DNA from 2 places in the Streptomyces sp. NPDC090021 genome. Region 1 is predicted to be linked to the other one. Evidence: riboswitches for the same ligand, from Rfam matches in the RefSeq annotation. Region 1 holds a riboswitch; the other holds the start of a gene.
What was found. Region 1 has a riboswitch for S-adenosylmethionine ahead of ACIPXC_RS34255 (aminotransferase class V-fold PLP-dependent enzyme). Riboswitches for the same ligand answer to the same signal wherever they lie in the genome.
Positions count from the first base shown of each region.

Region 2: linked by a shared signal. The riboswitch ahead of thrC (threonine synthase) and the one ahead of ACIPXC_RS34255 (aminotransferase class V-fold PLP-dependent enzyme) in region 1 are both predicted to bind S-adenosylmethionine.

Region 1 is NZ_JBIVFO010000074.1:15,231-19,620, reverse strand. Features, by position in the region: gene ACIPXC_RS34255 (aminotransferase class V-fold PLP-dependent enzyme) at 186-1,601, opposite strand; SAM riboswitch class IV at 1,822-1,938, opposite strand; gene trpD (anthranilate phosphoribosyltransferase) at 2,025-3,089, opposite strand; gene ACIPXC_RS34245 (cytochrome bc complex cytochrome b subunit) at 3,254-4,390, opposite strand, start outside.
Region 2 is NZ_JBIVFO010000028.1:20,471-24,860, forward strand. Features, by position in the region: gene ACIPXC_RS22450 (trehalose-6-phosphate synthase) at 1-952, opposite strand, end outside; gene ACIPXC_RS22455 (glucosyl-3-phosphoglycerate synthase) at 999-1,976, opposite strand; SAM riboswitch class I at 2,162-2,319, shown strand; gene thrC (threonine synthase) at 2,313-3,611, shown strand; gene ACIPXC_RS22465 (MoaD/ThiS family protein) at 3,648-3,926, shown strand; gene ACIPXC_RS22470 (cold-shock protein) at 4,311-4,390, shown strand, end outside.

The sequences.
Region 1 (4,390 bases):
CGGAGCCGAACCGCCGAGCAACCCCGCAGGGGCACCGCCGAGGAGACCCTCCTGCGGGGCACCGCCCCACACCCACACACCCCCGCCCCGCGACACCCCCGCTCAGGACACCACCGAGTCCTGCGCAGCAACCCCGCAGGGGCACCGCCGAGCCCTGCGCAGCAACCCCGCAGGGGCACCGGTACCTACACCGCCCCGCGGAGCGGTACGCAGCGGCCTTCCTCCGTGCGGTACTGCCACTTCGCGCCGTCCGTGACGAGTTCCTTCACCGCCCGCACGAAACGCTCGACGTGCTCGTCCGGGGTGCCGGCGCCGAAGCTGACACGGATCGCGTTCAGCGACCGCTCGCCCGGGGCGGCGTCCGGGGCCCCGCACTCGCCCTGCGCCTGCGGCTCGCTGCCCAGCAGGGTCCGCACCAGCGGGTGGGCGCAGAACAGGCCGTCCCGTACGCCGATCCCGTACTCGGCGGAGAGCGCGGCGGCGAAGTGGGAACTGTTCCAGCCGTCCACGACGAAGGAGATGACGCCGACCCGCGGGGCGGCGTCCCCGAAGAGGGACAGGACCCGGACGGCCGGGACCTCCGCCAGGCCTGCGCGGACCCGCGCGACGAGCTGCTGCTCGCGCGCCACCAGGTTCTCGAAGCCCGCCTCGGTCAGGGCCCGGCAGGCGGAGGCGATGGAGTAGACGCCGATGACGTTCGGGGAGCCGGCCTCGTGGCGGGCGGCCGTGGTGTGCCACTCGACGTCCACGCCGCCGTCCTCGCGGCGGGAGACCTTGCGGGAGGCCCCGCCGCCGGCCAGGTAGGGCTCGGCCTGCCGCAGCCAGTCGGCGCGGCCGGCGAGGACGCCCGAGCCGAAGGGCGCGTAGAGCTTGTGGCCGGAGAAGGCGACCCAGTCGACGTCGAGGTCGCGTACGGAGACGGGGTGGTGCGGGGCCAGCTGGGCGGCGTCCAGGACGATCCGCGCGCCGTGGGCGTGCGCGGCGGCGGCGAGTTCCTTCACCGGCCACAGCTCGCCGGTGACGTTGGACGCGCCGGTGACGCACACGAGCGCCGGGCCGTAGCCCTCTTCGATTGATGCAGTGCGGTCGGCGAGCGCCCGCTCCAGCGTGGCGACGGCCTCGTCGGGGGTGCGCGGGGCGTTGAGGTAGTTGACCTGCGCGTTCGTCCACGGCAGGAGCGAGGCGTGGTGCTCGGTCTCGAAGACGAACACCTGGCAGTCGGCGGGAATCACGGCCGCGAGCAGGTTCAGGGAGTCGGTGGTGGAGCGGGTGAAGACGACCTGGTCGTCGGCGCGGCAGTCGAGGAACTCGGCGACCGTGGCCCGGCTCTGCTCGAAGAGGTCGGTGGACAGCTGCGAGAGGTAGCCGGCGCCGCGGTGGACGCTGCCGTAGTAGGGGGCGTAGGCGGCCACGTCGTCCCAGACCCGCTGGAGGGCGGGGGCGCTGGCCGCGTAGTCGAGGGCCGCGTAGGTGACCTCTCCCCCGGTGACGAGCGGGACGGTGACGTCGCGGCCGAGGACGGCGAGCGGCTCGGCACAGGCGGGGTCCGGGGCGACGGTGATGGCGGTGGCGGTGGCGGTGGCGTTCAGGGATGCGGACATGGCGGTATCTCCCGGCGGGCAGGGCTGAATGGCTTCGGTGTGCCCGTACGCGGGTACGGCGCTGCGGCCGTCCGGGGTACGGGAGGATCCTCGGACGGGACGGTCGGGGTACGCCGAAGTGACCCTGGTCCGAGGGTGAAGTGGGGGCGGCGGTCGCCCTATCGCATTCGCTTGCTCACGGAAAACGCTCCTCGAGAGACCAGGACCCCTGGTGTCGAGGGATCCGCGCTTGCCGTGGGCCTTGCTGCCCACGGCCTGGTCATCACCCGGGGCACCCCGCCACGGAAGGAGGGTTGCCGGACAGCAAGCCGGGGCCTGAACGCTGTCACTCGTGACCTGGTCCGCATCCTGCCACAAGATCCTCCGAGCACAGGACCCCGGTCCGCATGGTGGACCGGGGTTTGGCTCGATCCGGGTGCCGGATCAGGCGTTGCTGGCCGTCACCCAGCGCTCCAGTGCGGCCCGGGCGGAACCGGAGTCGATCGACTCGGCCGCGCGGGTGATGCCGGCCGCGATCTGCTCCTCCAGGGTGCCCGTGCCCGGGTCCAGGGCGACCAGGGCGGCGGCGGAGTTCAGCAGGACGGCGTCGCGTACCGGTCCGGTCTCGCCGGCCAGCACGCGGCGGGCCACGTCCGCGTTGTACGAGGGGTCCCCGCCGGCCAGGGCGGAGACGTCGACCAGCGGGATGCCGACGTCACGCGGGTCGAAGGACTGCTCGAAGACCTTGCCGTCGCGGACCCACCAGACCCGCGAGGTCGCGGTGGTGGTCAGTTCGTCGAGGCCGTCGTCGCCGCGGAAGACCAGGGCGGACGAGCCGCGCTCGGCGAGCACGCCGGCCACGATGGGGGCCATCCGGGGGTCGGCCACGCCCGTGGCCTGGGACCGGACGCGGGCGGGGTTGGTCAGCGGGCCGAGGATGTTGAAGGTGGTCCGGATGCCCAGTTCCCGGCGGGCTCCCGCGACGTGCCGCAGGGCGGGGTGGAACTTCACCGCGAAGCAGAAGGTGATGCCGGCCTCCTCGGCGACCTCGACGACCCGTGCGGTGCTCAGGTCCAGGTTGACGCCGAGCTTCTCCAGGACGTCCGAGGAGCCGCTGGCGGAGGACGCCGCCCGGTTCCCGTGCTTGACGACCTTGGCGCCGGTTCCGGCCACCACGACGGCGGACATCGTGGAGATGTTCACCGTCTTGGCCCCGTCGCCGCCGGTGCCGACGATGTCGACGGTCCGGCCGGGCACCTCGATGAGGTTGGCGTGCTCGTACATGGCCCGTACGAGGCCGTTGATCTCCGCGACCGTCTCCCCCTTGGCCCGCAGGGCCACCACGAAGCCGGCGATCTGGGCGTCGGTGGCCTCCCCGCGCATGATCCGGTCCATGGCCCAGGCGGTGTCGTCGGCGCTCAGGTCCTGGCCGGTCAGCAGGGCGTCGAGGACGCCCGGCCAGCCACGGGCCGCCACGCTGTCGCCGCCTGCCGGGGTCGCAACGTTCATGGTCCGCTCCTGCTGTTGATGGGGGTTCCACGTCGAATGGGTCGGAGATCAGCCTATCCAGCCCCGGTTACGGCAAAGAGCCCCGTCCAGACACTGGACGGGGCTCTCGCCGTGGCGACACCAGGACTGACCGAAATCAGTCCCTCATGCGGTGGTGCGGGGGATCAGTGGTGGCCGTGGCCGGACTGGATCTCCTTGTACTCCTCCACCGTGGGCTTGGGGATCTGGTTGCCCTCGGCGTAGAAGCCCTTGCTGAGCTTCGCGCGCAGCTTCTCGGTGGCCTTCACCTTGCGCTCGACACCGTTCTCGTCGACCGTCGGGCCGATCTCGATCGGCTTGTACTGCTCGTGCGCGGTGAGGGTGTGCAGCTTGCTCTGCGGGAGCGGCTCGTGGACCTCGACGAACTCACCGTGCGGCAGGCGCTTGATGATGCCGGTCTCGCGACCGTGCAGCACCTTGTCCCGGTCCCGGCGCTGGAGGCCGAGGCAGATCCGCTTGGTGACGATGAAGGCGAGGACCGGGCAGACGAAGAAGCCGATCCGGGCGAACCAGGTGATCGAGTTGATCGACAGGTGGAAGAACTGCGCGAACATGTCGTTTCCGCCGGCGATCAGCAGGACGACGTACCAGGTCAGCCAGGCCACACCGAAGGCGGTGCGGGTCGGGACGTTGCGCGGGCGGTCCAGGATGTGGTGCTCGCGTTTGTCCCCGGTGACCCAGGACTCGACGAAGGGGTACACCGCGATCGTCGCCAGGACCAGCGGGAAGATCATCAGCGGGATGAACACACCGAGGACGAGCGTGTGGCCCCAGAGGTTGATCTCCCAGCCCGGCATGGCACGGATGAGGCCCTCGGAGAAGCCCATGTACCAGTCCGGCTGCGCGCCCGTGGACACGTGGTCCGGGACGTACGGTCCGAGTGCCCAGATGGGGTTGATCGAGGCGATGCCCGCGATGGCCGCGATGATGCCGAAGACCAGGAAGAAGAAGCCTCCCGCCTTCGCCATGTACACCGGGAGCAGCGGCATGCCGACGACGTTCTTGTTCGTCTTGCCGGGGCCCGCGAACTGGGTGTGCTTGTGGTAGAAGACCAGGATCAGGTGGGCGACCAGCAGACCCATCATGATGCCCGGCAGCAGCAGGATGTGGATCGAGTAGAACCTGGCCACGAAGTCGTGGCCGGGGAACTCGCCGCCGAACAGGAACATCGACAGGTACGTGCCCACGACCGGCACGGACAGGATCGCGCCCTGCATGAAGCGGACACCGGTGCCCGAGAGCAGGTCGTCCGGCAGGGAGTA
Region 2 (4,390 bases), on a different contig from region 1:
CCGAGACGGCCGCCGTGTAGTCCCGGTACACCTTCAGGTCCTGCCGCGAGGGGTACGCCGAGGCCAGGTGCACCACGTGGCCGCGCCACTCGGGGCGGACCGTCAGCAGCTCCCGGTAGGCCAGCAGGCCCCGCAGGATGTTCTTCGACAGCTCCGTCCGGTCCACCCGGGCGATCGTCCTGCGGCCCGCGACCTCCGCCCGCAGCTGCGCCAGCTTCTCGTCCACCTCCGGCCGCCGCGCCAGCGCCCGCAGTTCGTCCGCGTCCACGCCCAGCGGATACACGGCCACGCGCCGTTCGTCGTCCGGGTGCGCGGCGCCCAGGAAGGCGTCTGCCCAGGCCCGGGTGTGGAAGCCCACCACGTCCGCCCCGAGCATTCCCCGCACCAACTGCTCCCGGACGTCGGCCGGGAGCATGTCCAGGAACTCCCGCGACGCCCACGGCGTGTGCGTGAAGTGCGCGATCCGCAGGTCCGGCCGCAGCTCCCGCAACTGCCCCGGGACCAGGGCCAGATGGTAGTCCTGCACCAGCACGCGGGCCCCCTCCGCGGCCTCCTCGGCCAGGGCGCGGGCAAAGGCCTCGTTGTACGCGGCATAACTGCCCCACCGGCGCCGGAACTCCGCGTCGAAGACCGGCTCCCGCGGCACGTCGTACAGGTGGTGGTGGGTGAACCACAGCACCGAGTTCGCGATGCCGTTGTACGCGGCGTCGTACATCGTGGGATCGATGTCCAACATCCGGACACCCGGCTCGGAGACGTCCCGGCGGACCGCCTCCCGGTCCGCGTCCGACAGCGCCGCGCAGACCCACAGCGCCCCCGGCTGCTCCGCGAGCGCCGCCGAGAGTCCGGAGACGAGACCGCCCCCGCCGCGCCGGGCGCTGAGCGTTCCCTCGTCGGAGAGGGCGTAGGAGAGCGGGCCGCGGTTCGCCGCGACGAGTACCTGAGAAGCCATGCGCGGAACCTAGCCCGGGCCGCGCTCGCTCAAACGTATGGACACCTCACGCGACGTGGCGCCGGCCGTACTCCTTCACGCCCAGCATCGGCGGCCGCTCCTCGGTGTCCACCGGGTACGTGCGCGGCACGAAGCCCTCCGGGCCCCGCTCGAACTGCGTCAGCTCCGGCCGTACGAGGTGCCCGCGCGAGAGCCGTACCTGGGCCGTGCGGTAGATCGCCGCGGCCATCCGGCCCAGTGCCTGTCCGTCCTGATGGCGGTGGATCCGCACGCCCACGTCGACCTGGGCCAGCGCGTCCAGTCCGACCGTGTGCAGCGCGTCGACCAGCAGGCCCAGCTCGACGCCGTAGCCGACGGGGAACGGCAGCCGCTCCAGCAGGGAGCGTCGTACGGCGTACTCGCCGCCCAGCGGCTGGACGAAGCCGGCCAGCTGCGGCCAGTGCAGGTTCAGCAGCGGGCGGGCGACCAGCTCGGTGACCCGTCCGCCCTGGCCGGGGGTCTTGCCGGAGGCGAGTCCGTCGAATTCCGTGCCCAGGGGGCGGTCGTACATCGCCTTGACGAACTGCACGCCGGGGTCGGTGAGCAGCGGCCCCACGATCCCGGAGACGAAGGAGGCCGAGAAGTCCCGCAGGTCCGCGTCGACGAAGCAGACGATGTCGCCGGTGGTGGCCAGCAGCGAGCGCCACAGCACCTCGCCCTTGCCGGGCAGTGCCGGGATCCTCGGCAGGATCTCGTCGCGGTGCACCACGCGGGCGCCGGCCTTCGCGGCGACCTCGGCGGTCCGGTCGGCCGAGCCCGAGTCGATCACGACCAGCTCGTCCACGAGAGGGACCGGCCGTCCCTCGATCAGCTCACGCCGGACGACCTCGACGATCGCGCCGACCGTCGCCTCCTCGTCCAGCGCGGGCAGCACCACGCTGACCGTGGTCCCGGCCGCCCGTTTGAGGTCGAGCAGCTGGTCGAGCGGTCGGTCGGCGGCGGACCAGGAGCGGTCGGCCAGCCAGCGCTCCACCTCTTCCAGCACCCTCTGCACTCCCTGCTCGTCGGCGATATGGCCGTCTTTGTGATCCATCTCGCGGTTCGGACGGCTGTCTCAACCGCCCGTCCCTTCGGTTACAGTCTTGAACAACGCGAAGGACCACCGCATGCCGGGGTCCCCCGCGTACAAACGCACCGGCGCGCCACAGAGCGCGTGTGCCGGTGCCATACCGCTCATCCAGAGGGGCAGAGGGACACGGCCCGTTGAAGCCCCGGCAACCCTCCAGTCGGTTCTCGCGATCGCGCAGCAGCGCTCGTCGACGAGGTCCCCGGCTAGGGAAGGTGCCAATTCCGTCTCATGGCGAAATGCGCCATGGGGAAGATGAGGAGAAAGGGCCTCGCCATCATGGCTGCACAGACTGTCGCCACCTCTGTCGATCTCGGACCTGCCACGGGCCTTTCCTGTCGCGAGTGCGGTACCCGCTTCGAGCTCGGTCCCATCTTCGCGTGCGCTGAGTGCTTCGGACCTCTGGAAGTCGCCTACGAGCTGCCGACCGGCGACCCCGAGGCCCTGCGCGCCGCGATCGAGGCCGGTCCGAACAACATCTGGCGCTACGCGCCGCTGCTGCCCGTCCCCGCCGACGTGGCCGCCAAGCCGAGCCTGAACCCCGGCTTCACCAAGCTCGTCGACGCCGCCAACCTGGCCAAGGAGCTGGGCGTCACCGGCAAGCTGTACGTCAAGGACGACTCGGGCAACCCGACGCACTCCTTCAAGGACCGCGTCGTGGCCATCGCCGTCGAGGCCGCCCGCGCCTTCGGCTTCACCACCCTGTCCTGCTCCTCCACCGGCAACCTGGCCGGCGCCGTCGGCGCCGCGGCCGCCCGGGCCGGCTTCCGCTCCTGCGTGTTCATCCCGCACGACCTGGAGCAGGGCAAGGTGGTCATGGCCGGTGTGTACGGCGGTGACCTGGTCGGCATCGAGGGCAACTACGACGACGTCAACCGCTTCTGCTCCGAGCTCATCGGGGACCCGCTGGGCGAGGGCTGGGGCTTCGTCAACGTCAACCTCCGCCCGTACTACGGCGAGGGCTCCAAGACGCTGGCCTACGAGATCTGCGAGCAGCTCGGCTGGCAGCTGCCCGACCAGATCGTCATCCCGATCGCGTCCGGCTCCCAGCTCACGAAGATCGACAAGGGCCTGCAGGAGCTGATCAGGCTCGGCCTCGTCGAGGACAAGCCGTACAAGATCTTCGGCGCCCAGGCCGAGGGCTGCTCCCCGGTGTCGACCGCCTTCAAGGCCGGTCACGACGTGGTCCGCCCGCAGAAGCCGAACACCATCGCCAAGTCCCTCGCGATCGGCAACCCGGCGGACGGCCCGTACGTCCTGGACATCGCGCGCCGCACCGGCGGCTTCGTCGAGGACGTGACCGACGAGCAGGTCGTCGAGGCGATCAAGATCCTCGCGCAGACCGAGGGCATCTTCGCCGAGACCGCGGGCGGCGTGACCGTCGGCGTGACGAAGAAGCTCATCGAGAACGGGCAGCTCGACCCGGCGCTGACCACCGTCGTCCTCAACACCGGTGACGGCCTCAAGACCCTGGAGGCGGTGGCCGCGGACAGCGGGCAGACCGCCACCATCCGCCCCAGCCTGGACGCGTTCCGCGCCGCCGGCCTGGCCTGACCACCCTCCACGCAACTCCGGAAAGGCAGTAGCGCCATGAGCGTCAACGTCCGCATCCCCACCATCCTGCGCACCTACACCGGCGGTCAGGCCGAGGTCCCGGCCGAGGGCGCGACCCTCGCCGAGGTCATCGAGTCCCTGGAGAAGAACCACCCGGGCATCGCCGCGCGCGTCCTGGACGACCAGGGCAAGCTCCGCCGCTTCGTGAACGTCTACGTCAACGACGACGACGTGCGCTTCGAGGGCGGACTCGCGGCGGTCACGCCGGACGGCGCCGGTGTCTCGATCATTCCGGCCGTCGCGGGCGGCTGCTGACCCACCCGGTAAACGAAATTACCCCCTCCGCTAAAAGCGGAGGGGGTAATTCTGCTTGATTGGGCACGGTACAGTTGGGGAAGTCCCCTCCGCTGGACTTGCCCGCCGCATATGAGCGGGTCGCGTGAGGGTCGACATCGGGCCAATGTGCGGGTGCGGTATGGGGCTTTGGCGAGATATGTCTGGCCCGACTTGCCCTGGAATATTCCAAATTTTCACTCTATTTCAATGTTTCTCGGTGTCCAGATTTCTCGTCGGATTGACCTGTTGCAGACAGCACTCGCGCAGATACATTCAGCCTCGGTCGAAGCGTTCCGACGCAAGTTCTGACCCGGTAACGCGAAGTGCGTTCCCGCGCAAGGGCCAGTAATAGGGGAGTTAGGCATGGCTCAGGGCACCGTCAAGTGGTTCAACGCGGAGAAGGGCTACGGCTTCATCGCGGTCGACGGTGGTGCGGATGTGTT